Regions from separate parts of the Janthinobacterium algoris genome, predicted to be linked through region 2. Evidence: predicted binding sites of a transcription regulator. Region 2 holds the regulator's gene; each other region holds the start of a gene.
The links. Region 2 encodes FNR, which switches genes on or off when oxygen is low (the NO sensors DNR and NnrR bind a similar motif). Its sites were predicted from a motif close to TTGATNNNNATCAA; they were not measured.
Positions count from the first base shown of each region.

Region 1: the regulator FNR is predicted to act here: its motif matches at 2,663-2,676, upstream of ACQ4W7_RS14080 (KamA family radical SAM protein).
Region 3: the regulator FNR is predicted to act here: its motif matches at 7,968-7,981, upstream of ACQ4W7_RS11790 (PHA/PHB synthase family protein).

Region 1 is NZ_JBNYXZ010000008.1:160,595-170,780, reverse strand. It holds gene ACQ4W7_RS14085 (MFS transporter) at 1-1,156, opposite strand, end outside; gene ACQ4W7_RS14080 (KamA family radical SAM protein) at 1,159-2,523, opposite strand; gene ACQ4W7_RS14075 (cache domain-containing protein) at 2,807-3,265, shown strand; gene ACQ4W7_RS14070 (methyl-accepting chemotaxis protein) at 3,334-5,025, shown strand; gene ACQ4W7_RS14065 (DNA-3-methyladenine glycosylase) at 5,041-5,619, opposite strand; gene ACQ4W7_RS14060 (HDOD domain-containing protein) at 5,896-6,762, shown strand; gene ACQ4W7_RS14055 (hypothetical protein) at 6,869-8,077, shown strand; gene ACQ4W7_RS14050 (DUF2306 domain-containing protein) at 8,190-8,852, shown strand; gene ACQ4W7_RS14045 (DNA-deoxyinosine glycosylase) at 8,859-9,353, opposite strand; gene ACQ4W7_RS14040 (hypothetical protein) at 9,420-10,186, opposite strand, start outside.
Region 2 is NZ_JBNYXZ010000003.1:58,339-68,524, reverse strand. It holds gene modB (molybdate ABC transporter permease subunit) at 1-339, shown strand, start outside; gene ACQ4W7_RS05250 (sulfate/molybdate ABC transporter ATP-binding protein) at 348-1,058, shown strand; gene ACQ4W7_RS05245 (TOBE domain-containing protein) at 1,099-1,866, shown strand; gene ACQ4W7_RS05240 (response regulator) at 1,868-4,942, opposite strand; gene fnr (fumarate/nitrate reduction transcriptional regulator Fnr) at 5,182-5,940, shown strand; gene ACQ4W7_RS05230 (FixH family protein) at 5,944-6,468, opposite strand; gene ccoG (cytochrome c oxidase accessory protein CcoG) at 6,523-7,905, opposite strand; gene ccoP (cytochrome-c oxidase, cbb3-type subunit III) at 7,910-8,830, opposite strand; gene ACQ4W7_RS05215 (cbb3-type cytochrome oxidase subunit 3) at 8,823-9,026, opposite strand; gene ccoO (cytochrome-c oxidase, cbb3-type subunit II) at 9,028-9,642, opposite strand; gene ccoN (cytochrome-c oxidase, cbb3-type subunit I) at 9,658-10,186, opposite strand, start outside.
Region 3 is NZ_JBNYXZ010000006.1:289,694-299,879, reverse strand. It holds gene ACQ4W7_RS11805 (filamentous hemagglutinin family protein) at 1-4,508, shown strand, start outside; gene ACQ4W7_RS11800 (RNA polymerase sigma factor) at 4,508-5,110, shown strand; gene ACQ4W7_RS11795 (universal stress protein) at 5,221-6,066, opposite strand; gene ACQ4W7_RS11790 (PHA/PHB synthase family protein) at 6,098-7,915, opposite strand; gene ACQ4W7_RS11785 (GGDEF domain-containing protein) at 8,081-8,983, opposite strand; gene ACQ4W7_RS11780 (hypothetical protein) at 9,375-9,638, shown strand; partial or broken gene ACQ4W7_RS11775 (LysR substrate-binding domain-containing protein) at 9,586-9,882, opposite strand; gene ACQ4W7_RS11770 (DUF445 domain-containing protein) at 9,904-10,186, opposite strand, start outside.

The DNA.
Region 1 (10,186 bases), on a different contig from region 2:
GCGGATACTGCTGCAAGCTGTTCAGGGGCCAGCAGCCGAGGATCAGGCCAAAACCCGCCTGCACCAGGAAGGCGCCCGTAAAAATGAGCAGATTCAGGCAGGTGGCCGCCCTGCCCGTCAAGCTGGCCGGCATGCTTTGCGCGACGATCGCATATTCGAGGCCCGTCACCGTGCCCAGCAAGGTAAACAGCACGGACAGCATGGGCAGGCTGGGCACGACGTTAAACGCCATCGCCACTTGCACAGCGACAAACAGGACGATGCCGGCAGCCGCCACTTGCATGGGTTCAATCGCACGCCGCCCAGCCCATTCCGTCAGCATGCCCATGCCGATGGCGCCGAAGATGACGGCCGCCATGCCCAGGTACAAAAAATACGCCACGCTGACATCGGACAGGCCGCCCACGTCGGCCAACCAGCGCCCCACCCACAAGCCCTGCACGCCAAAGAACACCGTGTGCGGCAGCAGGATCAGCGCGATGGTGCGGCGAAAGCCGGGATCGCGGTACACGCTCCATACCCTGACCTTGCTGACCTTGCTCACCTTGTTCATGGCAACAACGGGCGCCGGCAGCACCGGCGACAGCAGGCGGATCAGCAAGCCGATGGCCAGCGCCGCCAGCGCCAGGCCCAGAAAGACGCCGCGCCAGTCCGTGTAGTGCAGAGCCAGCTTGACGGGCATGGTGGCCGTGGCCGCACCCAGGCCGCCCACGGCGATCAGATAGCCGTGCACGGAAGGCAGGCGCACGGGAGCGATAGCACACGAGATCGCTTTCACGGCGGCCATGAAACAGCCGCCCAGGCCTGCCCCCATCATGGCCCGCGCCCACATCAGCTCGGCAAAACTGTGGCCCCGGCTGAACAGCCACACACCCAGCGCCGCCAGCGCCAGCAGCCACAGTTGCACCGTGCGGGGGCCGTAACGGTCGAGCGCCATGCCGATCGGCAGTTGCACCAGCGCAAAGGCGAGAAAAAAGGCGCTGGTCAGCAAGCCCAGCTGCGCCGGCGTCAGGGCGATGGCGCCCAGCAATTCCGCCGTCAGCACGGCATTGACGCCGCGCAGCAGGCACGACAGGTAATGACCGAGCGCAAACGGCAGGAACACCAGACAAAACACGGCCACGCCGGAACGGGAAGAGACGCCGGCGCCGTGCATGCTCAGGCGGCCTGTGCCAGGCGGATGATTTTATGCGGCAACTGCGGCATAACCTCATCCGTCTCGAAAAAGAACTTATCGTGGCCGAACGCGGGCTTCAAATCGTCTATCCACGTCGCTTCTGCATCGAACTTCGCATAAAACGGCCTGCGTACCCAGTCCGGGTTGCGCGCCTGCAAAAATTGCAGGGCAAACAGTTTTTCACCATGGATGTTGACGATGCCATCGATGACGATCTTGCCGGGGAACGCGCTCATGGAGGGCCCGCGCACGGTGCGCGACAGGCCGGACACCATCTGGTAGGCGGCCTGGAAGATTTCATGTGCCTTCGCCAGCGGCAACTCGAAATAGCCGCGCGGCCCCGTGTCCCGTTCGACAAACATGTAATACGGAATCGCCCCCAGGCGCGTGCCCGTCTGCCACAGTTCGGCCCAGCTTGCCGGGTCTTCATTGATGTGGCGGATCAGCGGCCCCTGCATGCGCAAGGTGGCGCCCGTGGAGACGATGCGTTTCACCGCTTGTTGGGCGATGTCCTGGCGCAACTCCACGGCATGGCTGTAATGGCCCATCACGGCCAGGTTCTTGCCCGCCTTGACGATACGCTCGAACAGGCGCAGCAAATCGTCCGCGTCGCGGTCGGAGACAAAACGCTGCGGCCAATACGCCACCGCCTTGGTACCGATGCGGATGTTCTGGATATGTTCCAGGCCCGGTTCGAGCAGTGGTTCCAGGTAGGCCGCCAACTGGCGGGTATTCATGATCATCGGGTCGCCGCCCGTGATCAGCACGTCCGTCACTTCCGGATGCAGTTTCAGATAGGCGGCCAACTCATGCGACTCGCGCGCATCGAATTTCATGTCATCCATGCCGACGAACTGGGGCCAGCGGAAGCAGAAGGTGCAATACGCGTGGCACGTCTGGCCCGCGCTGGGGAAAAACAGCACCGTTTGCGCATATTTATGCTGCAGGCCGCGCACGGGCGCATCGTTGACTTTCGGCACGTTATGCGTCATCTGCCCGGCAGGATGGGGATTCATGCCCAAGCGAATACCATGCACATAGGCATCGATGGCAGCCTTATCACGCTGCAGCAGCACCAGGTCGCGCAAGTGCGCGTACTGTTCGGGCGGCAGCATGTCGCGGTGGGGAAAAACCAGGCGGTAGATGGGATCGTCAGGAATATTGTTCCAGTCGATCAACTGGTCGAGCACATAGGCATTGGTGCGAAACGGCAAGACGTGCGACACCACTTGCACGGCTTCGCGCTGCTCTTCCGGCAGCCATTCCCACTGCCGCGCCTGATGAATGGTTTGCCGCGTATACGGCTTGAACTTGGTTGAAAACGGCTCGGTAATGAGTGCGGACACGATAGTCTCCTTGCTAATAAATAGCGATAACTTTCATGAAATTTGTCCTATATCGGCCAATTACAGCCTTTTCTCCCACAGACCATGCCAGCTCCGCATGCTGTGAAAGTCATCATAATTCTTGCCATAAAGAACCAAATTGCTACACATCAACAAGCCTTCCGATACGTTGCTCGCTGCCTACAAGCAACACCTTAGTTTGTTCCATCGCAATTTGATGGGACCCTCGACGACGTAAATTACGGCTGTGCAACACATCCCTCGATTCTCACAAGGAGCTGTCATGAAACGCTTATTCACGGGTAGCCTGCTGTGCCTGGCCTTTGCCGGCGGCAGCGTCAGTGCCGCGGTCGAACCAACGGAAAAAGACGCCATCGCCATGGCCGAACGGGGCGCCGCCTTCATGAAGGCGCATGGCAAGGAAGAGATGATGAAGAAAATCACGGCGAAAGACCCCGACTTCGTGCAGGGCTCGCTGTATGTGGACATGCGCGATATCAAGACGGGCATCGTGCTGGCCCACCCCATCAATCCTTCCATCGTGGGCAAGGATTTGACGGATGTGCCTGATGCGAATGGCAAGAAATATCGCCGTGAAATCATCGAGCTGGCGCAAAAGCAGGGCAAGGGCTGGGTCGACTACCAGTACAAGAATCCCACCAGCGGCAAGATCGAGCCGAAGACCACGTACATCCTGCGTGTCAACGACGTGGTGCTGGAAGCGGGGATCTACAAAAAATAAGGCAACGGCGGTGTACACGAACGCTGTGCGCCGCCTGCGCTTGGAACAGCCATAGCCAGGAGTCAAGCATGCTCAATACATTACGCATCGGACCAAAATTATTGCTGGCGCCCGCCCTGGTCTTGCTGCTGCTGATACTCAGCTCGAGCGGCGCCTGGTATGGCATGGTGCGGCAAAATTCCTCGCTGGAAAACATGGTACGGGTACGCATCACGCATCTGAAGGCGGCCGCCGACGTACTAGGAGAGGCCAGGCAAGTACACGGCAATATGTACCAGTTGCTGTCGTGGACGAATGGCAGCTTCGCCAAGGCTCGCCTCGATACACTGGAGCAACAGATCAAGACACGCCACGCGGCCATCGGCACCCAGCTGACCACGCTGCGCGCCACAGCCACGGGCGCCGAGCGCACCTTGGTCGATGCGGCCATCACGGCCCTGGCCGGCTACCGCAAGGCCGTGCTGGAAACCATGGAAATGGCGCAGATGGACCAGTCGATCGCCACCAATTCGATGCTCAAGGCGGAAACGCAATTCGGCCAGTTTAATTCGCAGCTGGCACAGTTATCGGCCCTGGAAACGACGCTCAGCAGCCAGGCCCATGCGACGGCCAGCGCCGAGTTTCGCAGCCTGGGCTGGAGCCTGCTGCTGACCGTCCTGCTCTCCATCCTGGTCTCCATCGTGGTGACCATGCTGGTACGCCGCGCCATGCTGGTGGAAATCCGCGGCATTGCCGACGCCGTGCAAGACCTGGCGGCAGGCAAGCTGATCGCCGGTGCGCCCAAGCAGGGCAATGACGAGATCGCCGCCACGTCGCGCGTGCTGGACCAGACCATCGCCAACCTGAACCAGACCTTGCGCACCATCATGGCTGCCGTGCAATCGATCGACACGGCATCGCGTGAAATTGCCACCGGCAATCTGGATTTGTCGGCGCGCACGGAAATGCAAGCCAGTTCACTGGAAGAAACGTCGAGCGCCATGGAAGCGCTGACGCAAGCCGTCAATGACAATGCCGACAACGCCCAGCTGGCCTGCGAGCTGGCGGGGCAAGCCTCCGCCCTGGCCGTGCAAGGAGGTGCGTCGATGCAGCAGGCGGTGACGACGATGGCGACGATACGCGCCAATTCGCGCCAGATCGTGGATATTATCGGCGTGATCGATGGTATCTCCTTCCAGACCAATATCCTCGCGCTAAACGCGGCAGTGGAAGCGGCGCGCGCGGGCGAACAAGGCCGCGGCTTTGCCGTGGTCGCGTCCGAAGTGCGCACACTGGCGCAACGCTCGGCGCAGGCGGCCAGGGAAATCAAGACCCTGATCGCCACCTCGGTCACCACCATCGATGGCGGCAGCGTGGCCGTGCAGCAAGCGGGCGACAGCATGGGCGCCATCGTTGCCTCGGTGCAGCAAGTCAATGACATCATCCAGCGCGTGAAACAGGCCAGCGCTGAGCAGGCCTCAGGCATCACGGAAGTGAACCAGGCCGTCACGCAAATGGATGATGTCACCCAGCAAAATGCGGCCCTGGTGGAGCAGGCGGCGGCAGCGGCGGCCAGTTTGCAGGACCAGGCCGTCAAATTGTCGGCGGCAGTGGCCGTGTTCACCCTGGACGAGCGCCCTGCTACGCCAGCCGGCCACAGCGAAGACGAGGCATTCCAGCATCCGGCCAGCCCCGTCAAGGGAACGGACCGGCGCGCGCTGCACAGCCCGCTACGCGGCATGCCCCGCAGCACCACGCCCCGCCGCCAGCGCGGCGCCTGACACCGGGCCGGACGGCTAGACGGCTGGTACGCGCATCGGTTTGCTCAGGTAGGGCGAGCCGGCCAGCACGAAGCGCCACGGCGTTTCCATCGCCTTGGAAATGCCGATGCGCGGCCCCGCTTGCACCGTCACGTCATCCTCGCGGGCCAGCAACATGAACGGTGACGCATCGAGCGCCAGCCGGTTATGCCTATGCGTGACACCCAGCGCCTGGCACAACTTGCCTGGCCCCGAGCACAGTAACCTCAGTTCATCGACGCCGCGCCGTTCGCGCATGGCGTCAAGGCCCGCCAGCGGCTCGATGGCGCGGATCAGCACGCCTGCGCCATGACCCGCTTCGCGGCACACAAAGTTCAGGCACCAGTGTAAGCCATACGAGCGGTACACATAGGCATGCGCGGGCGGGCCGAACATGGCCGCATTGCGCGGCGTCATGCCGCCATACGTGTGCGAAGCGGGGTCCAGCCGGTCATACGCTTCCGTTTCCACGATGCGCCCGCCCACGCCGTCGACCAGCACTGTCACGCCGATCAGCTGGCGCGCCACGCTGCAAGAATCGTCCGCAAAATCGATGCCCGCCAAGAGTCTTTTCATGTGGCAATTGTAGCGCCACGCCTGCCCATACGCACCAGCGGCTGCCTTAAAAACAAATACACCTTACTTTTTTTACCATAAAAACAGGGGTTGATTGCGTCGCAAAATGACCAACATCAGTGGCAATCACGGCAAAAACAGGAATTTTTCGACAATCTATTGTAGAGATGAACTATTGCCATGCATAAACATGGATAATCATCGGGCATTGCACAAGGCGTCCATGAGGCCGTCCATGCGCAGCGCACGACAGAATAACCAGCGGGCAAGACAATGATGATGAGAGCGGCAGCGCAAAAGCAGGTAGTGCAGGAAGATCCGGTTGACGCCTTGATGCGGTCCATCCGCATCCCGCCGCGTCCCAGCCTGCTGGTCGACCTGCAGCGGGAACTGGCCGAAGACGACCCGTCGCCGCGGCGCATCGCGCGCATCATCGCCGACGATGTCGGCATGTCCGGCGCCCTGCTGAAATTGGCCAATTCGCCCTTCTATGGTGCCACGCGCAAGGCCAAATCCGTCGAACAAGGCATCAACTTTCTCGGCATCAACCAGTGCAGCGCCATGATGACGGGCTTGTTGGCGCGCCAGGCGCTGGAAGCGGAAGGCGTGGAACTGACCAACTTCTGGGATGTGTCGGCCAAGCGCGCGCGCGCCCTGGTGTTTACCTCGCGCAAGTTGCGCATCGCCCCGCCCGACATTGCCCATACCTTCGGCCTGTTCTGCGATATCGGCGTGCCTTTGCTGATGAACCGCTTTCCCGACTACGTCAAGACGTACGCGGCGGCGGCCAATGATGCGCACAATTGCTTTACCAGCCTGGAAGACGCGCGCCACCAGACCAACCACGCGGCCATCGGCTGCTTGCTCGCGCGCAACTGGGGCCTGTCCTCCGATGTCTCCTGGGCGATTTTGCACCACCACGACTACACGGTGCTGGCGGACCCGTCCACGGACGACGCCATCCGTTCGCTCGTTGCCCTGTCGCTGCTGGCCGAAAAGGGCATTCAGCGCTACCATGGCAACAGTACCTCGCTGGAGTGGGACAAGGGCGGCGAACTTGCCTGCCAGCATCTCGGCCTGTCGCAGGAAGAAGCCGCCGACCTGCTCGACGAGTTGCACGAGATGTTCGATACCGACCATTGATGTATCAGGCGGCCGCGTCCGCCTGTATGATCCGTCCCGGCGCCTGGCATAGCCATGGCGCCCGTTTCCGTTTGCCTGACCCGTCTTTCTTAACTTGTTGATCGCCATGCCCAAAAATAAGCGCCCTGTCCCCCGTAAAACCGCCAACACGCCTGAAGACAAGGATGAGTCCGTCACGCGCATGCTGTGCACGATGGCCCTGAACCTGGCGGAACAGGAAGACAGCGAATCGCAGGGCACGGTGCTGGCCGAGCAAGCCGTCGAGTTCGGCCGCCTGATCCGCAAGGCATTGAATCAAAAGAAGGATGAAATCCTGTACGACGCCATCGAGCGCGCCAAGTACGAAGACGTGGGCGCCTACCAGTATTTGCGCAGCCATATCGAGGAAGCGGCATCGATTTCCGTGATCCGCCGCGAGAATGCCCCGGCCATGGAAATCAACGCCTTTGTCGTGCCCCTGCTGGTGCAAAGCACGGGCGGCCTGAAGGAAGCGGACAGTTTCCAGGACCAGGACGCGTTTGAAACGCTGGTGAAAAGTTTTCAACAGTCGCAGCTGGAAAGCGCCAAAGCCAAGGTGGTCTTGATGAGCCATGCCTACGACCTCGATGAAATCGACCGCATCACCTATAGCCACCTGCACGAGATGGTGCGCGATGCGTACGCGTCGATGACGGACAAGAAGATCGTCGCCACGCCGGGCCTGGAAAGCAGCATTGTCGGCTGGAGCGAGACGGCTTTCGGCCCGCAAGACACGGCCGTCGAACTGCGCTTCCTGCTGGGCTTTGCCCTCAAGCGCGTGGATGACCCGTTCTATGCGGAACCGAAGGATGAAGCGGCGCTCGACGCCTGGTTCGACGCGCGCATGGCCCGCTACCAGCTGTGGACGACGGAAGTGGGCGGCCTGGTGAAACGCTGCCTGGCGCCGGCCGGCAGCGCCCTGGAAGTGAGCTTTTTGTACCAGGATCTGTTCCACGGTGGCAAGGAACAAGGCATGAGCGAGTATGCGATGCTGCAGATGATGTCGGGCATCAACCATGCGTTGGCGGAAAATAACGTGGACGCCGGCGACGTCTCGGTGGTCGTCGGCCCGGCCGATGAGCATGGCGAGATGCTGCTGCGCGTCAACGTCAGCATGGCGGGCGGCCAGCTGCTGCACAGCGCCGACAAGCCGCTGGACCTGGCTGCCGACCTGCAGGACGAAGTCGACGACATCTGCGATGCACTGGCCACCATCGGCGTGACGCAATTGTCGGTCGCGCTGAAATTCGATGCCAAGGGACAGCCGCTGGAAGCGCAGCCGTACGCACCGGCGTAAATTCCGCCTCTTCCCCCGCCGCCTGCCGCCTGCCGCCTTGGCAATCTACAATTATCAAGATACCATCTCCCGTTAGCGTGCGACCAGCCTGGCGCACCTTCCGGAGATGCGCATGCCCCAGCCGCAACTGATCAATATTGCCACCCATGTGCTGGCCGGCAGCGCCGCCATCGGCCTGGGCTTGTTCCTGGTGGCTACCTCCAAGGGCACGCCGCAGCACCGCCGCCGCGGCAGGCTGTTCGCCTGGCTCACCTTGCTGGTCTGCGCCACGGCCGCCATCGGTAATCTGCTGTTTGCCTATCGCCCCGTCTTTGCCGTGCTGACGGTGCTGGTGCTGTACCAGCTGCTGAGCGGCTGGCGCGCCGTCTACACGCGGGATGCAGGTCCGCAAGCCGTCGATGGCTGGCTGACGGCGGCGGCCCTGACGGCGGGCGGGCTGATCCTGCTGCGCCTGCAGCACGATGCTTCCGGACAGCAAACCATCGTCGTCCTGTCATCTCTGGGCGGCCTGGCCACCATCCTCGTCTACGACGGCGCACGCTGGGCCTTTCCCCGGCGCTGGCATGGCGTGTTGTGGCGCTATGAACACATTTACAAGCTGCTCGCCTCGCTGTTCGCCATGTTCTCGGCCGCCGCAGGCAATTTGCTACGCATGGGGCAACCCTGGACGCAGCTGGCGCCATCCGTGCTTGGCTTGATCTGCATCGCCTGGTACTGGCGGCGCCAGTACCGGCAAGAACAAGCCCTCCGCCCCATGCACCGGGTCGTCGCCTGACACCACTTATCCGCTACGCAAAGACAACCACGCCTGCAGTTTCTGCGCATACGCGAGCGTGTAGGCCGGGCTGCTCGACGGCAAGCTGACGATGCGGTAACGCTGCGCATGCTCGCCCAGCACCTTGACGCCCAGCTTCGCGGCCGTGCCGCCGTTGAAGGCGATGGTTTGCAGCCGTGGCAAGCTGACGGCCAGGGCCACCAGGTCGTTATCGTCGCGTACGCGGATATTACTGTCCAAGCTGCCCATGCGCTGCGCCTGCGCCACCACGTCCCACAGGCCCACGCCGTGCGCCAACAAGCTGCTCAACCGCGCCTCATAGGGCTGGCTGGTCAAGTCCACGCCCAGCACTTCGCCCAGCAGCCTCCAGAATTTGTTTTGCGGATGCGCATAATATTGACTGTGCGCCAGCGATTTTTCGCCGGGCAGGCTGCCCAGTATCAGCAAGCGCGTGCCGGCGTCGACGACAGGATCGAAACAGCGCTTGCGCGGCTCCGGCATGCCCGGTTCAAGAGGGAATAGGCGAGTCAAAAGCGGCATCCTGTGGGAGTGGTGGTAGCGCCTATTTTACTGGGGCCACTGCACGGGCACGGACATGATGCCCTTGTCATCCCACACCTGCACCTGCGCCGTATGAAACCTGCCTTGCGGCGTGACGGACTCGCCGATGCCATTGACATGGTATTGGTAGCCCGAACCATAGCGCTGCGCCACTATCGTGTGCGCCTGCCGGGCCGTCTCGCCACGCGAGGTCGCCAGCCCGATGCCAACGCTGCTGATACCCAAGATTAGCCCGAGAATGGCGGGTATGCGCAAATCGCGCCGCCTGTATCCCCTGGCATCACAGGCGGCCATGACGGCAGGCATCCCCAGTTGACGGTACAAGTAATGCATGGTCCACAGCGACAGCACGGTTTCCAGCACCAGCCAGCCATAACGGACAGGCGCCAGCTTGAACTGCGTGACGGTCAGGGACAGCGGTTGCATGAACAGGAAATCGAGCACCAGCACGGTGGGTAGCAGCAAGAGGGCAATCAGCCAGCGCAGCCATCTCGCCGCGCGCAGCTTGCCACGCAACAAAAAAATGCCAAAGATCAGCAATTCGATGCCGCCAACAAAATAAATCCGCCTATCCGCCAGAGCGATTTCAGACCAAGCACTGACTGTCAACACGACCCACGTGAACAGCAGTACATAGCCCGCTGACTGCAAGTGGGGCTTGGCCGCTTGCGTGAGTGCGGCGGTGGTCGGATCGAGCGGCTTGTCCTGCGGCCGCGCCGCCCACTGGCGCTGCTGTGCCTCCAGCTCATCCTGCTGACGTTGGGCAATTTCCG
Region 2 (10,186 bases):
TTCGAGGCGGTCGACGGCCAACTGGAGCAGGCGGCCCGCGTGCTGGGCATCTCGGAAATGGCGATTTTCTTCCGCGTGACCTTGCCGCTGGCCTGGCGCGGCATCCTGGCCGGCGTGCTGCTGGGTTTTGTGCGCGCGCTGGGCGAGTTTGGCGCCACCCTGATGGTGGCCGGCAGTATTCCCGGCAAGACACAAACTTTGTCAGTGGCCGTGTATGAAGCCGTGCAGGCAGGCCAGGACGACGTCGCCAACACCCTGGTGCTGATTACTTCTGCCGTTTGCATCGTGGTGCTGTTGTCGGCCGGCCGTCTGGCGCCCGGGCGCATTGCGCACAAATGACACTGATGATGACGCCTATGCAACTCGACCTCGACCTTCGCGCCACCTTGCGCTCCGGCAAACGCCGCTTCGAGCTGCAGGTGCAATGCACGTCCAGCAGCCAGCGCATCGCCATGTATGGCCCGTCCGGCGCCGGCAAGAGCATGACCCTGAAAGCCATTGCCGGACTGTTGACACCGGACGCCGGCCATATCCGCCTGAATGGCCGTACCCTGTTCGATTCCGCCGCCGGCATCAACCTGCCGCCGCAGCAGCGCAACGTGGCCTACCTGTTCCAGGACTACGCGCTGTTTCCGCACCTGACGGTGCGCCAGAACGTGGGCTTCGGCCTGGCGCGGGGCTGGTTCAACCCGCGTGCGCGCGAAAAATTGCAGAAAGTCGAGCATTGGCTAGCCGCGTTTCATTTGCAGGAACTGGCGCACCAGTTCCCCGACGAGTTGTCCGGTGGCCAGCGCCAAAGGGTGGCGCTGGCGAGGGCGCTCGTGGCCGAGCCGGCCGCGCTGCTGCTCGACGAGCCGTTTGCCGCCCTCGATCCGGCCCTGCGTGTCAAAATGCGTCTGGAATTGAGCCAGTGGCAGCAGCGCCTGGACGTGCCCATGATCCTGATCACGCATGATCCGGAAGATGCGCGCATCCTGGGCGAGCATGTGCTGTACTTGCGTGACGGACAAATTGACAGCATGGAAGAAAATAGGGCATTGGGTGAACGCATTGGATAAATCAGCGGCAGCAGAAATCGGCCTGCAAGGCTCGGTATGGATGACGGTGGGCGGCGAGCACCTGGGCGGCGTCGGCCGCGTGGAATTGCTGGGCGCCATCGCCGAATGCGGCTCCATCACGCAGGCGGCCAAACTCGTCAAGATGAGCTACAAGGCGGCCTGGGACGCCATTGACGCCATGAACAACCTGGCTGGCGAGCCGCTGGTCGAGCGCTTGACGGGCGGCAAGGGCGGCGGCGGCACGCGGCTCACCCCACGGGGGCGCCAGCTGGTCGACAATTTCCGTATCATCGAGCGCGAGCATGCCCGTTACCTGCGCCAGCTGGGCAGCCAGGCGGAAGGCATCGCCGACGATCTTTTACTCATACGGAGAATGGCCATGAAAACCACGGCACGCAATCAATTCCTGGGCAAAGTTGCTGAAATGAAACAGGGCGCCGTCAACGATGAAGTCACCCTGGCATTGCCAGGCGGCCAGCACATCGTGGCCATCGTCACGCAGGGCAGCAGCGAAAGCCTGGGCCTGGTGCCGGGCGCGGAAGCGTTTGCGCTGATCAAGGCGTCGTCGATCATCCTCGTGCTCGATGGCGAAGGAGCGCGCTTTTCCGCGCGCAACCAATTGGCCGGACTGGTGACGCGCGTGCAGACGGGCGCCGTCAACACGGAAGTGGTGCTGGACTTGCCGCGTGGCGGCACGATCGCTGCCATCATCACGAACCAGAGCAGCACCGACCTGGGCATTGAGATCGGCAGCAAGGTGACGGCTATATTTAAGGCTTCCAGCGTGATTCTGGGCGTACCGGCCTGATTTAATCTTGTAAGCGCGCCAGCCACTCCCGCGCGGCGGCCAGCGCCTGCTCGAGTTCCTGCGCCGTGTGCGCCAGCAGCGCCGGCACCTCGTCCAGGCGGCCCGCGTCGATGGCTTCCTCGGTGGCAAACGCGGCGCGGATCAGGCGCTTCGTGCCCAGCGTACCGACGGAACCGCGCACGCCGTGCAGGATGCGCGCCACGTCGCTGTGGCGGTCCTCCTGCAACGCTGTTTCGGCGTCGCGCGCGGGCGTCATGCCCTTGTTCAGCGCGTCTTCCACCATGCGCCGCAGCACGCCGCGCCCCTTTGCATCGCGCCCCATCACGCGCATCAGCGGCGCCATGGAAAACACTTCCTCATCGGCAACGGGCGCCGGCTCGGCCGTCTGCACTTGCGGGCGCTTGGGCAGGTGGCGCAGGATGACTTCCATCATCTCTTCCACCACCACGGGCTTGGCGATGAAATCGCTGATGCCGGCCGTCATACAGCGCTCGCGCTCGGACGCCAGCACGCCGGCAGTCATGGCGATCACGGGCAGGCTCAAACGCAGTTCCGTGCGGATGATGTGGGTGGCGCTGAAACCGTCCATGATGGGCATCTGCATGTCCATCAGCACGATGTCGTAGCGCAGCGCCTCCGTGCGCAGCCGTTCCACGGCTTGCAAGCCGTCGCCCACCACGTCCAAAGTGGCGCCCATGTGCTCGAGGATGCCGCGCGCCACGGCCTGGTTCAAATGATTGTCTTCCACCAGCAGGAAATGCGCGCCGGCCAGCTCCGTGCCCAGCGGCTGGTGCAAGATGCGCTGCTCGCCGCCGTCGTTCTTGGTGATCAGCGCCTGGTGCAGGGCATCGAACAGGCTCGATCCCGTGATCGGCTTCATCAGCACGACATCGGCCTCGGCGGCGCTGGAAATTTCCTCCAGGTGATTGCGCGCGAAGGCGTTGACCATGACCACGATGGGCTGGCGTTGGCCGATGGCCGCCTGGCGAATGGCCTTGGCCGTGGCCAGGCCGTCCATGACGGGCATGTGCCAGTCTGCCAGCACCACGTCGTAGGGTTGCTGCTGCGCCAGGCGTTCGCGGTACAGTTCGATGGCGGCAAAGCCGGAGTCCACTTCGTCGGCCAGCCAGCCCCACGCCTCGATCAGCTTGACGATCAGTTCGCGGGTGGTGCGGTTATCGTCGGCCACCAGCAGGCGCAGCTGGCCCAAGGCCGGCGTGCGCCGCGTTTCGGCCGGCTGCGCCAGCATGTCGAACGGCACGCTGAACCAGAAGCGGCTGCCCTTGCCTTCGCTGCTGGCGACGGCGATGTCGCCGCCCATCATGTGGATCAGCTGCTTGCTGATGGCCAGGCCCAGGCCCGTGCCGCCGAAGCGCCGCGTGATGCTCTGGTCGCCCTGTGAAAACGCGGAAAACAGCTGCTGTTGCTGCAGCTCCGTCATGCCGATGCCCGTGTCGCGCACTTCGAAGCGCAGCCAGGCGCGCCCGTTTTCGCTCTCGGCCAGACTGACGGCCACCACCACTTCGCCGCTCTCGGTGAACTTGATGGCATTGCCGGCCAGGTTGACGAGAATCTGCTGCAGGCGCTGGGCGTCGCCTACCAGGCGCCGCGGCACGTCGGGTTCGACGGCGATGGCCAGTTCCAGCTCCTTTTCGCCCGCATTCATGGTCATCGTCGTGGCCAGGGTATTCATGACTTCGTCGAGATCGAATTCGACGGGCGACAATTCCATGCGGCGCGCCTCGATCTTCGAATAATCGAGCACGTCGTTGAGGATGCCCAGCAGCGACTGGCCCGCCACGCGCACCATGGTCAGATACTTGCGCTGTTCCGTATCGAGCTTGGTATTGCCCAGCAAGTACACCATGCCCAGCACGGCATTCAGGGGCGTGCGGATTTCATGGCTCATGTTGGCCACGAAATCGCTCTTCGCGCGGTTGGCCGCCTCGGCCCGGTCACGCTCCTGTTCCAGCTCTGCCGCGCGCGATTCGAGCTCCTGCTGCAGGCGGTCGCGTTCGCTCATCAGGCCGTTGAACGCTTCCGTCAGTTCGCCGATCTCGTCGCGCTGCTGCACCGGCACGGGAGTGAAGCGGTTGCCGCTGGTGCGCAGGGCCAGCAGGGTGTCGCGCAGGCGTACCAGCGGCGACAGCAGGCGCACGGTGACCCAGCCCAGAACAAAAGCAGCCAGCAGCGAAGCGAGGATGCTCCACAGTACCAGCCGGTACAGTACGCCATCGAAGGGTTCGAAGGCATCCTCGACGGGCAGCGAGGCACCCAGCAGCCAGTTCACGGATTTCAGGCGCTTGAAGCTGTTGACGGCCGTGATGCCGCGGTTGTTGGTGCTGACCATGCTGCCTTCGCCATCTTCCTTCAGCAACTGCGTGGTCGTCAGGTTGGCGTTCGGCTGGCGCGGCTGCAGCAAACGGCTGGTGTCGGGATGCAGCACGTAGCGCGGCACGGCGCCGCGCGTGAGGATGAAGTAATAGCCGCTCTTGCTGATCTTTTCCGAGCGCAGGCGTCCCAGCAGGTTATCCTTGTACAGGCGCAGCACGCCAATCACCACGCCGGCCACCTGGCCATCGGCGGTGAGCACGGGCGCCACCATCTGCACGATGGGCATGCCGCTTGATTTGCCCAGCATCGGCTCGGTGATCATGGGCTGGCGCGTGCGCACGACGGTTTGGAAGTATTCGCGCTCGCCGACGTTGATGCCGGCGCGTCCCGCGACCCGCGGCATGTCGGCCACGATGGCGCCTTGCGCATCGAGCACCAGCACGTCGTCGAACAGCACCAGCATCGCGCGGCGCGCATAGTATTCGCGCAATTGGGCGGGCTGGGCGATCAATTCCGGCGGCTGCTGCCTGGCCGTCAGCGCGACGATCTGCAGCAGCATGCCCAGCTTGTCGTCGAGCTCGGCAGCGGTGCGGGTGATCAGGGCTGATTGCTGGCTCAGCAGCACTTTGGTGAAGTCGGCGCGCATGTGCTGCACCTGGATCATGGTGACCAGCGCGATCATGGCGATCGAGGTCAGGCTGGTGGCTAGCGCGACTTTTGCTTTAATGCCGAGAGGCTTCATGATTTCCTTTTCAGTACCGGGCGGCACAGGCGGCAGATAATGCTGTCAGGAATTTTCCTATCAATACCCGAGCTTGGCAAGCGGCGCGGCGCAAATTGCCCTCCCCGCATGGGCTTTTGACGATGTTGCCATATAATTAAAGTCAGAACGTCGTTTATTCAGCGCAATTGCGGTGAAATTGGCACACGGCAACCGTGTATGCAGTAAACTTGTTATTGCATTTTCTAAAAGGTATTAACATGACTGAAGCGCTACTCACTCCCACCTTGCCCATAGTGAACGTGGAAGCGTTGCGTGCGCGATGCTCGACCTGCAGCATGCATCAATTGTGCCTGCCGATGGGTCTCGATGTGGGCGATATGGACAGGCTGGACCAGATCATCGGCCGCCGCCGCAAGATCGTGCGCGGCGCCTCGCTGTTCCGCATCGGCGACTCGTTCCAGAACCTGTATGCGATCCGCCTGGGGCACTTCAAGACGTACCAGATCAATCCGGGTGGCGAAGAGCAGGTGACGGGTTTCCAGATGGCCGGCGAACTGCTGGGCATGGACGCCATCAGCGCCGACCGCCACCACTGTAATGCCGTGGCGCTGGAAGACAGCGAAGTCTGTGAAATACCGTTTTCCAGCCTGGAACAATTGCTGGGCAATATGCCGACCCTGTTGCGCCATTTCCACCGCATGATGAGCCAGGAAATCACGCGCGAGCAAAGCGTGATGCTGTTGCTGGGTAATATGCAGGCGACGCAGCGTTTTGCCGCCTTTATCGTCAACCTGGCCTCACGCTATGAAGCGCGCGGCTATTCGGCCAGCAAATTTCAGTTGCGCATGTCGCGCGAGGAAATTGGCAATTACCTGGGGCTGACCATCGAGAGCGTCAGCCGTCTGCTGTCGAAGTTCAAGAAGGAAGGCTGGCTGCGCGTCTCGAATCGAGAAATTGAAATCTTGCAGCCCGCCAAGTTGAAAGCCATTACGGCTGGTACCGACGTCTGCAAGTAAGCTTTACAGCTCTGCGTCAGCATGCAGCGCGATGCTGCGCTGCAGGGGCCAGGTCCAGATGCCGGACAGGCGCCACTCGCGTTTATCGTTTTCCACCAGCACTTGCCAGCGGCTGCGCTCAAGCATCGGCAGCGCTACCGAGAAGTTGCCGGCCGCATCGGGCTGCACCAGCAGCTTGATATCCTTTTCCGGCAAGGTCGCATGCGCCAGATGCAGCTGCAGCGGACCCTGGTAAGCCTTGCCGAAGCTGTGCACGGAACCACTGAGGCGCGCGTGCGCCACATCATAGGATAAGCTGGTATCCATTGCCAGGTTGCTGGCGATCGTGTCGCGCTTCAAATCCTGGTTGATTGCCTTGCCCTGCTTGTAATAGTCGCCCACCACCAGCGCATCGGGCTGCGTAAACGCGATATAGCCCATGAAGCTGCCGACGACCACGGACAGGCCTGGGCCGATCATCAGCAGCCAAGGCCAGCGATGCTTGTACCACGGTGCAACGGGTGCTTGCAGCTTGAGACTGTCGGACATGATATTTCTCCTGTTTGATCAGCCAGTCCCCATGCGGGGACTGGCCTTCCTACATTAGCGCGGCACGATGAATACCGCGCTTTCACGTACATGCAGCGATGGGTCGTCCAGCGAGTGCAATTCGATCGCAATCTTGTTCGAGCCCTTTTCGCCGACCCCGTGCGGCACGCGCAGGCGGATCGGCCAGCCCAGCGTTTCCGTCGGCTGCAACATCACTTCTTCGCGCGTCAGCAAGGTCAGGCCCGGCAAGCCGGAGACGCTGATTTTAAAATGCTGGCTTTGCTCCGAGGTGTTCATGATCTGCAGGCGGTAGACGTTTTCGATCATGCCGTCTTCCACTTCGCGTCCCATCGAACCGCGGTCGCGGATCACGTCCATTTTCAGGGGCGTGCGCAAGGCCAGCGAAGTACACACGGCGATGATGATCAAAGCCAGGATGGAAGTGTAGATCAGCACGCGCGGGCGCATGGCGCGCTGGCGTATCTGCTTCGAATTGAAGTTGTTTTCCATCGCATGGTCGGTACTGTAGCGTATCAAGCCCCGTGGCCGCTCGACTTTGTCCATCACGCTGTTGCAGGCATCGACGCAGGCGGCGCAACCGATGCATTCATACTGCAGGCCGTTACGGATATCGATGCCGGTCGGACACACCTGCACGCACAGGGTGCAGTCGATGCAATCGCCCAGCTTGTCGTTGTTGCCGGCCTTCTTGCTCATGGCGCCACGCGGTTCGCCGCGCTTGGTATCGTAGGTGATGATCAGCGTGTCCTGGTCGAACATGGCGCTCTGGAAGCGTGCGTAGGGGCACATGTATTTGCACACCTGCTCGCGCAGCCAGCCCGCGTTGCCGTAGGTTGCCAGGCTGTAGAACAAGACCCAGAACCATTCCCAGGGACCGAAATTCAAGGTGGTCACCGCCTGCGCCAGTTCCTTGATCGGCGTGAAGTAGCCGACAAAGGTAAAGCCCGTCCACAGGGCGATGGCGCCCCACACCAGGTGCTTGGCCGTCTTCTTGAAGGCCTTGCGCACGGAGGGACCCTGCTTGTCGAGGGCCATGCGCGCGCTGCGCGTGCCTTCGATGCGGCGTTCGACCCACAGGAAGATTTCCGTGTATACCGTTTGCGGGCAAGAGAACCCGCACCACACCCGCCCGGCAATGGCCGTGACGAGGAACAACAAATACGCACAGATGATCAGCAGGGCCGCCAGATAGATGAAATCCTGGGGCCACAGCACGACGCCGAAAATGTAGAACTTGCGCGTGGTCAAATCGAACAGCAGGGCTTGCCTGCCATTCCAGGTCAACCACGGCAAGCCGTAGAACGCCAGCTGGGTAAGCCATACGCATACCCATCGCCAGGTAGCGTAGCGTCCTTTGGCCTCGCGAGGGTAGATTTGCTCGCGGGCCGCATACATCTTGATGACTTGAGGTTCCATTACATCATTTCACGGGCGTCTGGGGATTCGACAGGCTCCAGACATAGGCCGACAGCACGTGTACCTTGGACTCGCCGAGGAAATCGCTGAAGGCCGGCATGGTGTTGCTGCGTCCCTTGCGTACGGTTTCCATGATGGTATCGGCACTGCCGCCATACAGCCAGATCTTGTCCGTCAGATTCGGCGAACCCAGCATCGGGTTGCCCTTCGCATCGGCGCCATGACAGGCCATGCAGGCGCCGAACTTGGCTTTGCCCAACACCGACTTGACGGGATCCGAGGTGGAACCGGACAGGCTCAGCACATAGTGGGCCACGTTCTCGACATCCTTTTCGGAGCCCAGGGCGGCGCCCATCGGTGGCATCTGCCCATTGCGGCCGTGCAGGATGGTGGTCTTGATGATGTCAGGTTCGCCGCCATACAGCCAGTCCTTGTCGGTCAGGTTGGGGAAGCCCTTGTTGCCGCGCGCATCCGAACCGTGGCATTGCGCGCAGTAAGTCAGGAACAAACGCTGGCCGATGGCTTGCGCCTGCGGATCGGCGGCCACCGTCTTCAAGTCCTGGCTCAGGTACTTGTTGAACAGGGGGCCGTAGTCGGCTTCCGCCTTCTTCAGCTCTTCCTCGTACTGGCCAGTCGATTTCCAGCCCAGGCTGCCGGCATAGTTGCCCAGGCCCGGATACAGGAACAGATACGCCAGGGCGAAGACGATGGTGATGTAGAACAACCACATCCACCAGCGCGGCATTGGCGTGTTGAGTTCCTTCAAGTCCTCGTCCCAGACGTGGCCCGTGGTGCCGTCGGCAGGGGCGCCGTCGACCACTTTGATTTTCGACTGCGAGTACAGCAGCACGCCGCAGCCGATGATGCCCAGCAAGGACAGCACGATAATGTAGATATTCCAGAAGCCATTGGTAAAGTCAGCCATGGTTGCGCTCCTTTGCCACGCTCATCTCGGCCTCGGCCGGATAGTCCAATGCGTCATCGGCGAACGGCAGGCGTGCCGCCGCGTCGAAGTCGCTGTTGCTGCGGCTGAACGTCCACCACAGGATGCCTACGAACGTCGTAAAGGAAACCACCGTCATGACGCTGCTGGCGCTGTCAAACAGGTTTTCGATTGCCATGCTAATTCCTTGTTTTGATTAATGTACCGAGGCCTTGCAGATAGGCGACCAGGGCGTCTTCTTCCGTCTTGTCCTGCAGCTGCGCCGGGCCGGCGGTGATTTCCGCATCGCTGTACGGCTGTCCCAGGCGTTGCAGGGCGCGCATCTTCGGCATGATGTCGTCAGGCACCAGCTTGGTCTTCGCCAGCCATGGGTAGGCCGGCATATTCGACTCGGGCACCACGTCGCGCGGGTTGTTCAAGTGCGTGCGGTGCCATTCATCGCTGTAGCGGGCGCCCACGCGGGCCAGGTCCGGCCCCGTACGCTTGGAACCCCACTGGAACGGACGGTCATACACGAACTCGCCAGCGACCGAATAGTGGCCATAGCGTTCCGTTTCCGCGCGCAGCGGACGTACCATCTGCGAGTGGCAGTTGTAGCAGCCTTCGCGCACGTAAATGTCGCGGCCCGCCAGGCGCAGCGGCGAATACGGCTTCAGGCCGGCGACCGGTTCCGTCGTGCTCTTCTGGAAGAACAGGGGAATGATTTCGACGGCGCCGCCGATGCTGATCACCACCGTGACCAGGGCGATCAGCAGCCAGGGGTTTCTCTCAATCCATGCATGTGAAAATTTCATTTGCTTTTGCTCCTATCAGGCGTGCGCCGCGTTCAGTTCCGGAATGCGGGCGACGGGGAGTTTGCTGCCGCGCAAGGTCATCCAGGTGTTGTAGCCCATGATGCACATACCCGACAGGTACAGCAGGCCACCGGCCACGCGTACCACGTAGTACGGATATGTTGCTTTCACGCTTTCGACAAAGGTGTAGGTCAGGGTGCCGTCCGGATTGACCGCGCGCCACATCAGGCCCTGCATCACGCCGGCGATCCACATTGCCGCGATGTACAGCACGATGCCGATGGTGGCCACCCAGAAGTGCACGTCGACCAGGCGCGTGCTGTGCATCTGCGTGCGGCCCGCCAGGCGTGGCAGCAGATAGTAGATCGAACCCATGGTGATGAAGCCCACCCAGCCCAGGGCGCCCGCATGTACGTGGGCAACGGTCCAGTCGGTGTAGTGCGACAGCGAGTTGATGGTCTTGATCGACATCATCGGACCTTCGAAGGTGGCGATGCCGTAGAACGACAGCGAGACGATCATGAATTTCAGGATCGGATCGGTG
Region 3 (10,186 bases), on a different contig from region 2:
AAACCGCCGTGGCCGGCTCGGGCGAACCGGGCAGCCTGGTGTTGCGCGCGGGCGGCAATCTCGACATCTTTGGCAGCATCAACGACGGTTTCGCGCCGCCGCCCGCCACGCCGGACGACAAGGGCTGGGTGCTGACGCCGGGCCGCCAGGCCTACGGCGGCGACGTGGTGGTGCCGGGCCATGGCGTGGTGCTGGCCGAGGGAACGTTGTTTCCTGCCGGCAAGGTCTTGAATTATGCGCTGCCCATCCAGCCGGCGACGCTGGCCGTGGGCACCGTGCTGCCGGTGGCGGCTAGCCTGGCAGCGGCGCTGGAAGTGCCGGTCGATACGGTGCTGCGCGCGGACGTGCGCGATAGCGCCGGCCGCCTGCTGTATGCGGCCGGTACGCTGGTTGCGGGCCAGCCGCTGCTGCTGCCGAAAGGCACGCAGCTGGGCGCCGGTTCGCAGTTGCCCGGGACGGCCGCGCTGGAAGGCCTGACCTGGCCGGCCGGCGTGCCCCTGCCTGGCCTGGCGCAGTTTGACAACTACCTCAAGCCGAACGGGGTCTTGCTGGCCGCTGCGCTGACCTTGCGCGTCGGTGCGCTGATCCCCGCCGATACCCGCGTCAAGCTGCCGGGCGGCGCCCTGAGCGTGCCGCTGCGCGCCATCACGGGCGGCGTGCAGGGCCGTAACTGGGCGGTGGCACCCATGCTGCCGGAAGGCTCCCTGTCGTGGTCGATGCGGCTCGTGTCCGGCGCCGATACCAGCGCGGCCGACACGCGCAGCATCCGGCCCGTGCTGGCGGGCGACTTGCGGCTGGCCGACAGCCATTACGCGCTGTATGAAACGTATGACCGGAAAATCATCCCGGGCACGCCGGCGCGGCCGGGCGGTGCCTGGTTCTGGAATGCGTTCGGGGGCGAACTGGGGTACGAGCCAGGCACGCCGGTGCCGCCTGATTTCGAAGGCATGTGCGAAGAGGGCGCCTGCGACCGCTACAACTATGCCTGGAGCGACAGCGCCAGCCTGTATGATCCCACCTGGCTGGCCGGCAAGCCGGTGCCGCTGGCTGTGGAAGGACAGTGCGACACGGAGATTTGCATCCCGCTGGGCAAGGCGATTCCCGGCACCCCGGACCGGGTGGAAATCGGCGCGCTGAAAAGCGTGACGCCTGCGACCCAGCATTTCAGCGTGCTGCGCACGGGGACGGGCGACCTTGACCTGATCGCGGCCGGCAACGTCAGTACCCTGTCGCCATATGGCATCTATACGGCGGGCACTTCCACCGCCAGCCTGGGCAATGCCGCCTACAATCAGGCGCGCGGGCGCGCCGGCGACGGCGCGACGGTGCTGGGCAGCGGCGGCGCCGCGTATGAATCCCTGGTCGATGGCGGCGCGGCCAGCCCCTATGCGGCCTGGTACCCCGACCATGGCGGCAATGTGCTGTTGCGCGCGGGCGGCAACCTGACGGGCGACATCGTCAGTGCGTTCGGCGTTGCGCGCCAGGAAGACTTGCGCCGGCAGGCGGCCAGCGCCAACGTGGGCAACTGGCTGTGGCGCCAGGGCACGGGCGGCACGGCCGGCGTCGACCCCATACCCGCCAGCTGGTGGATCAATTTTGGCACGTATATCAAGGAAGCCGGTGGCGCGAGCGTCTTGCAGCCCGACCAGCCGATTATCGACAAGCTGCCCATGCTGGTGGGCTTCACGGGCATGGGCACGCTGGGCGGCGGCAACCTGAGCGTCGATGTGGGCGGCCATGCGGGCATGCAGGCGCGGCGCGGCTCGGCCGATGGCGACCAGTCGCCGCGCAGCGAAGGACTGGTGCTGGCCGTGGCCGGCACGGGCCGGGTCGGCGCCGACGGCGGCATGCTGCTGACGGGCGGCGGCGACATGGATGTGCGCATCGGCGGCGACCTCAATCCCGGCCTGCAGGCCAGGGCGGCCGTCAACAACGGTTTTGGCATGCAGCTGGGCGCGGCGACGGATTACCAGAACCAGAACCTGAACCTGAACGGCGTACTGAGCAATCTGCGCGGCGCCCTGGCCCTGCAGACGGGCAGCCTGGGCGGCGTCGCCTTCAATTATGGCGGCATGCCGCAGCAGCACGACAGCAAGGAGCAGCGCGCCTACGATCCCTACGGCGCCACGCTGGGCACGGCCACCGGTGGCGCGACGCTGATGCTGGGCGATGCGGCGGCGCGCGTGTCCACGCGGGGCGACCTGGTGCTGGCCGGCACGGGCGACCCGGGCCGCGTGAAGACAGCCCATTCGTCCGCGTTCACGGCCAATGGCAAGGCCTATGCGCAGGGCGGTTATGGCTGGTTTTCGCTGTGGACGGACGGCACGGCGATCGACCTGTTCTCCGCCGGCGGCAGCCTGGCGCCGAGCGTGCAGCTGGGCGACGTCAATTCGGGCAGGACGCCAGCCAGCCAGGGCAACCATGCCGATTCGGACGGGCGTTTCCTGTTCCCTTCGCAGCTGGGGGTGGTGGCCGCCAATGGCAGCATCTTCCTGGGCAAGTCGGCGCTGGGCGGAAACGACTATTATGCGCCCGGCTATTCCATGCTGCTGGCGCCATCGGCCAACGGCCGGCTCGACTTGCTGGCGGGCGATTCGCTGTATGCCAGCGGCTATGCCGTGAGCCGCTCGGGCGCCGCCGCATCGAGCCTGCCGACGCCGGTTCATCCCGCCTTCGCCGGCTATCAGCAGCCGGCCACCTACGTGGCGGGCAATGGCGGCGTTGACGGCATCGAATCGTCATTGGCGCGCTTTCCCCTGTTCGCGTTTGGCAGCCCCAGCGCCGCGCCGCTGGGCGACGCCGCCGGCACGCCGTCGCGTCTGTACGCGGGCAAAGGCGATATCGTCGGCTTGCGCAGCGGTGAAATCCTGGCGTTTGCCGCTGGCCAGCGGGCCGGACAGACGTGGTACGAGGGTGTCGCGCCCGTATGGATGAGGGCCGGGCGCGACATCGTCAACTCCGGCACGCAGCCGGGCCAGCCGACGGCGCTGCCGAATGCCATCGCCAATACCCGCGAGAACCCGTATGGCAATGGCGGCAGCACGGGCAACCTGTTCGTGCATGAGCGCGCCACGGACGTGTCCATCGTGGCGGCCGGCCGCGACATCCTGCATAGCAGCTTCAACGTGGCCGGTCCCGGCACGCTGGAATTGACGGCGGGGCGCCATATCCGCATGGAAGAGCAGGGGGCGCTGGTCAGCCTGGGCGCCGTGCTTGCCGGCGATAAACGCCCCGGCGCCGGCATCGTGCTGCAGGCGGGGCTGGGCGAAGCCGGCGTCAATGGCGTCAATGGCGTCGATTTCGCCGCCTTCGCGCAGCGCTACCTGGACCCGGCCAACCTGGCCCAGCCTGGCGTGCCATTGGCACAACAGGCGGGCAAGGTCGCCAAGACCTATGCGCTGGAGCTGGCCGCCTGGCTGGCGGCGCGCGAGGGTTTCGCCGGCACGCCGCAACAGGCGAGCACGCGTTTTTCCGCCTTGCCGCCCGAGCAGCAGCGGATCTTCGCGCGCCAGGTCTTCTTCGATGAATTGAAGGCGGGCGGGCGCGAGTACAACGACGCGCAAGGTCCGCGTTTCGGCAGCTACTTGCGCGGCCGCAACGCCATCGCGGCGCTGTTCCCCGCGCAGGATGCGCACGGCGCGCGCATCCGCTATCAGGGCGATATCAGCATGTATGGCCCGTCCGGTGTCAACACCCTGTTTGGCGGCGATATCAGCATGCTCGCGCCGGGCGGCAAGCAGGTATTCGGCACGGAGGGCCAGGCGCCGCTCGCGGTGCCGCGCCTGGTGCCCGGCGTGCTCACGCAGGGTGCGGGCGATATCGCGCTGTACGCCCAGGACAGCATGCTGCTGGGCCAAAGCCGCATCATGACGACCTTCGGCGGCGCCATCCTGGGCTGGTCGGCGCTGGGCGATATCAATGCGGGGCGCGGTTCGAAGTCGACCATCGTCTACACGCCGCCCAAGCGCGTGTATGACCAATGGGGTAATGTGACGTTGGCGTCCGACGTGCCGAGCACGGGCGCCGGCATCGCCACCCTGGCGCCGATTCCGGAAGTGCCTGCCGGCGATATCGACCTGATCGCTCCCCTGGGCACCATCGACGCGGGCGAGGCGGGCATCCGCGTCTCGGGCAATATCAACCTGGCGGCGCTGCAGGTGCTGAACGCGGCGAACATCCAGGTGCAGGGGAAATCGAGTGGCATGCCGGTGCTTGCTGCCGTGAATGTGGCCGCCCTGAGCAACGCCAGTGCGGCGGCGTCGCAGGCGACGGGCGCGGCGCAGGAAGCGCTGCAGCGCGAGCGGGCGGCGGCGCGCGGCAGCTTGCCATCGATCTTTTCCGTGCGCGTGCTGGGCTTTGGCAACGAGCCGATCGAGGACGGCGACAAGCGTGGAAAGGCGGCCAGCTACCGGCCGGATAGCCCCGTCGCCATCCTGGGCCTCGGCGGTACGGGTGCCACTCAGCGCGCCCACCTGACGCACCAGGAGCAGCAGGAGCTGGACCTGTGATGGCCAGCGTGGAAGCGTTGTCGCCGTGCCTGCAAGCGTACTTGGCCACGCACTACGTGCGTCTGCACCGGCGCCTGACGCGCTACCTGGGCTGCGCGGAGCTGGCCAGTGACAGCCTGCACGACGCCTGGCTGCGCCTTGCGGGCAAGCCGGCACCGCCCGCCTGCAGCATGGATGCCTACGTCTGCCGCGTGGCGTGTAACCTGGCCATGGACCGGCTGCGCCAGGCGCGGCCCTGGCAATACGCGGACGGCGCCGAAGCAGTGCTGGAACAGTTGGCAGATGGCGCGGCGGGACCGGCCACGCTGGCCGAAGTGCGCTCCGAGCTGGCCGCCGTCGACCGGGCGGTGGCGTGCCTGCCGCGGCGCCACCGCCAGGTGCTGTTCGGCTTGCGCCTGGAGGACGCCACGCGCGACGAGGTGGCCGCGCGCCACGGCATTTCGCTGCGCAATGTCGACACTTTGCTACGTCAGGCGCTCGATCACTGCGCCGCGCAGACGGGACAGACCGTCTTCGGCGGCATCAGTACGGCGCGCCGGGCTTTGCGGACGGCGCAGGCTGGTTTCCAGCCGGGACCGCCATCGTTTGCTGTTATCAGATAACCATCATGGCACGCCACCCGTCTACAGCATGCGCTGGAAAACCCCGTCCTTGTCCGGCAGCAGATGCTTGAGGTCGGCAAGGGCGTGCAGGACGAGGCAGCTTGATGCTGTCAGTGCGACACCAGTACCGGCAAGGTCATCTCCTGCAACACCGTGCGCGTGACGCCACCCAGCAGCGCTTCGCGCAGGCGCATGTGGCCGTAGCAGCCCATCACGACCAGGTCGCATTGGCGCTGCGTCGCCATGGCCAGCAGGGCCGCGCCCACGTCCTGGCCCGGCGGCGTGTCGTGCTGCAGCACTTCGACGTTGACGCCGTGGCGCGCCAGGTACAGGGCCAGGTCGGCACCCGGCTGCTCGCCGTGCGCGGCCGGCTGGGCGTGCGAATTGACGACGGCCAGGGTCACCTGCTGCGCGCGTTGCAGCAGCGGCAGCGCATCGGTGATGGCGCGCAGCGCTTCGGCGCTGCCGTTCCAGGCCAGCAGCGGATGCTGCGCGTTGCCCGCTAGCGCAGCGGACGGCGCATGCGGCACCATCAGCACGGGCCTGCCGCAATGGAGCATCAGGTATTCGGGCGTGCCGGCGATGACGCGCGACGGCGTATCCTGCGCGTCGGTCTGACCGAGAATCAGCAAGTCGCAATAGCGCGCCTGCAGCAGCAGCGCGCCTTGCGCGTCGTCGTCGACGAAGCGCGTTTCGTAGGTGCCCAGACCTTCTTCACGGGCGATGCGCTCGAAGTCGTGCAAGGCTACGCTGGCCTGGGTGCGTAGCGCCTGCATCTGCGCCGGCGCGAATTGCAGCGCGTTGACGCCGCCGCCATACGCATAGCGCGAGATGCCGCTCATGGCCGAGCCGATCAGGTGGGCGCCTTCGGCAATGGCCAGGCGCACGGCCAGGCGGATGCGCTGGGCACAGTGGTGGGAATTGTCTACGTGGACCAGCAGGGTAGTGTAGGGCATGGCGTTTTCCTCGGTTGTCGGAAGTCGGTTGTCAAGTCTGTAGCACGTAGTCGCCCGGCGCGTCGGCCAGGCCAGGGGGCATGGCCGGAGGCGCCACCTGCGCGCCCGAGCGCTCTGCCAGCCAGGCTTGCCAGGCGGGCCACCACGAACCGTCGTGGCGCGGCACGTCGCGCTGCCAGCTGTCCGCGTCGATATACGGCGCGTCGTGACGGTGCGTGGCCATCTGGTAGCTGCGGCGTGCCTGGCCCGGTGGCGAGACCACACCCGCGTTGTGGCCACCCGAGGTGAGCAGGAAGGTGACGTCTGTGTCGGTCAGCAGTTGCAGCTTGTAGACGGAGCGCCATGGCGCCACGTGGTCCGTCAGCGTGCCCACGGCAAAGATGGGCGCGTCGATGTCGGGCAGGGCGATGTGCCGGCCTGCCGTGCGGTAGCGCCCTTCGGCCAGGTCGTTGTGCAGGAACAAACGGCGCAGGTATTCCGCGTGCATGCGGCAAGGCATGCGCGTGGCGTCCGCATTCCAGGCCATCAGGTCGCTGTCCCGCTCGTCTTCGCCCAGCAGGTAATGGCGCAGCCGGCGCGACCAGATCAGGTCGTTCGAACGCAGCAGCTGGAAGGCGCCCGCCATCTGCTTCGTATCGAGGTAGCCCTGCTTCCACATGGCAGCTTCCAGGAAGCTCACCTGGCTCTCGTCGATGAACAGCGACAGTTCGCCCGGTTCTTTGAAGTCCACCTGTGAAGCGAGCATGGTGAGGCTGGCCAAACGCGCATCGCTGTCGCGCGCCATGCTTGCGGCGGCAATCGCCAGCAGGGTGCCGCCCAGGCAGTAGCCGGCCGCGTGCACCTGCGGCGCGCCCGTGATGCGCGCAACGGCGTCGAGCGCGTCCATCACGCCCAGCTGGCGGTAATCTTCCAGCGACAGCTCGCGGTCTTCCTCGCGCGGATTTTTCCATGAAATCATGAACACCGTGTGGCCCTGCTCCACCATGTAGCGCACCAGCGAATTGTGCGGCGACAGGTCGAGTATGTAGTACTTCATGATCCACGCCGGCACGAACAGCAGGGGCGTGGCATGCACTGTCGCTGTCGTCGGCGCGTATTGCAGCAACTCGATCAGGTCATTGCGGTAGACCACCTTGCCGGGCGTGACGGCCACCTTGTCGCCTGCCTTGTAGCTGCGCTGGTCGGGTGCATATGCTCCCATGGCGGCGTGGCGCCAGTCGTCGGCCAGGTGCTGCGCGCCGTTCGCCAGGTTGGCGCCGCCGCTTGCCAAGGTTGCCTGCCGCACCACGGGATTGGTCAGCATGAAGTTCGACGGCGCCAGCATGTCGAGCCACTGGCGCACGGTGAATGTGACGACATCCTCGTGGTGCGGCGAGACGCCGCGCACGCCCGTGGTGGCGCGGTGCCACCATTGCTGCTGCAGCAAGAAGCCCTGGTAGATGAGGTTGTACGGCCAGCGCTGCCACGCCGGGTCCTCGAAGCGCCGGTCCTGCGGCAGCGGTGCGATGCACGCTGGCTCGCTGGCGCTGCCGGCCTGGGCCGGCTGCAGCGCAGATTGCAGTGCAAATTGTTGCCAACGCCCGATTTTCTTCCACGCTTCCTGCAGCAGGGTTTGCTGCTTCGATGGTGCCAGCGCCAGGTGGCTGAGCCAGTCGGCATAGGCGTTGCCCAGCGCGGCCGGCGAAATGCCGCCCGTGAACTTGCCCAGCCAGGCGTTCAGCAGCAGGTCCAGCGTGGCGCCTTCCGGCGCGCTTTCCGGATAGTCGGGCGCCGGCACGCCTTGCCAAGCGCTGCCCTGGCGCTCATGTTCAACTTGTTGCTCCACATTGCTCGGCTGCGTCTTGCTCATCCAGGACTCCCGTCATTTTTTTACAGGATAGCAAGAGCTTGTTCAAAAAATTATGATCTACATCAAGTTTGCCAGGATGCATGCAGTGTGCCGCTTGCCGCCTGGATGGCCGCGCCCGTTTCCTGCATGAATAGCTGCTGCTGATTTGACACACATGTTGCTCTATCAGGCTTCCTCGACGCGGTTGCGGCCATTCTTCTTGGCCTGGTACAGCGCGGTATCGGCCAGTTCGAAGCCGGCTTTCCAGTCGCCGTCTGCCGGTAGCGGCGCCAGGCCGATGCTGATCGTCGCCGTGATGGGCGTCTGCTCGAAGTCGACGCACGTTGCGGCCACGGCAAGGCGGATGCGTTCGGCCACCTGGCGCGCCATGGCCATGTCCGTATGGGGGAACAGCAGGCCGAATTCCTCGCCGCCCACGCGGGCGACGACATCGGATGCCCGCGCCTGGGACTGGAGCACGGCCGCGATGGCTTGCAGCACGGCGTCGCCGGCGGCGTGGCCGTGCTGGTCATTGACCTTCTTGAAGAAATCGATGTCGGCGATGCCGATGGTCATCGGACTACCCGCGCGCCGGGCCTGCGCTGCCGCGCGCGCGGCGTCGATCTCGAAGGCGCGGCGGTTGGGCAGGCGGGTCAGGGAGTCGCTCAGGGCGCTGCGCTGCAGTTGCTTCCAGCGGGCCGCATTCTGCTGTTCCATGGCGCGTTCGTGGCGCTGGTCGATGAAAAAGGCCCCCATGTAGTTCTCATCGTCCAGCTTGCCCAGATCCATGGCCTTGAGCACGATGGGCAGCATCGAACCATCGCGGTGGCGCATGGCGAAATGGCGCTTGTGCCCGAGTACCGTGGACTTCTTTTCACCGGCCAGATAAGCGCCGATCTGCGCGCCATGCTGTTCGCGCACGGCGTCCGGCAACAGCGCTTCGAGCTGCCGGTCCGTCAGGCTGTCCGGAGCATAGCCGCTCAGCGCGTACATGGCGTCGTTCGCATAGCGGATGCGCGAGCCGGCATCGATGATGATGGCGGCGTCATCGGCGGCGTCGAGCAGGCGCAAGGCCAGGATTTTGTTCATGTGCTTGTCTCCTGTAAAGAAGGCAGAGATGTCGGGCGACCGAAGCAAGGAGAGCTGCTGTATCGCCTTGATTTTTCCTTGAAAACCATCATACATTAAACAAAAATGATTTAAACAAATATTATGATTTTAATGATTTAATTTAGTTTTCATGCGCTAGGAAATGTAAGTCTTGACGGGAGCTGCAGCGTGTTGTAGGCATCTTCACTCTCGGGTAAGGCAATTTTTCCGCCATGCTGCTTACCTATTGATAGAGGAAACTATTTTTTTGTGGATTTATTTATTGTATTTGGTAAATTTATGCGGCAAAATAGAATGCATGCAGATCGGCATGCGAAGGCACGCCCGGCCTGACATGCCAGGCTGGTCACTGTGGATGGAGGAGACGGACATGCTTACGAAAATACCGGCAAGGGGTAGCGAAGCGGTGTACAAGGACCAGCGGCCGTCCGGCAGCGCGCGCCATCCGCAAGGGCCGGGTGCGGGCGTGTTCCGCTCACCCGTGCGGCGTCTGAAGGCGATCGCCTACCTGGCCCTGTTATTGGCTGTAATACCGGCCGTGACTTGCATCGCCATGGGGCGCGCCGGCGTGCCGATGTTGTTCAGCACCGTGTGCGGCGTGGTGTCGTGCGCGGACGGAGATGGGGCGCTTTAGCCGCCTGCGCCTCTTCGCAGACCCATGCCATGAATGCCTGATCTGCAGGGCGCGTGGCCGTGTCGGGCCGCGCCGCCAGGTAACAGGCAAAGCGCGCGGGCCAGGGCAAATCCAGCACATGCACCAGGCGCCCGGCGGCGATTTCCTCCTGCGCGTACAGCTGCGGCACAAGGGCCAGGCCCTGGCCCGGCTCGGCTGCGCGGATCAACAGAAAATCATCTTCGAAGGCGGAGCCGCGCAGCGCTGGTGACGATGGCTTGCAGGCTTAAAACGCATGGCTGACGGCGTAGATCAGCAAACCGGCCAGGCCGCCCACGATGGTGCCGTTGATGCGGATGAATTGCAGGTCGCGCCCGATGGCCAGTTCGATGCGCTCGCTCATTTCGTCCTTGCTCCACAGGTCCAGTCGGCCGGCGATGAAGGCGCCCACTTCGCCCCGGTAACGGCGCACCAGCGACCCGCTGCCGGCGACGATGGCGCCGTTCAGCCATTCCCGCGCGTGCATATCCGCGTCCAGCACCTGGCCCGTGTTGCGTGCCAGGCTGGCG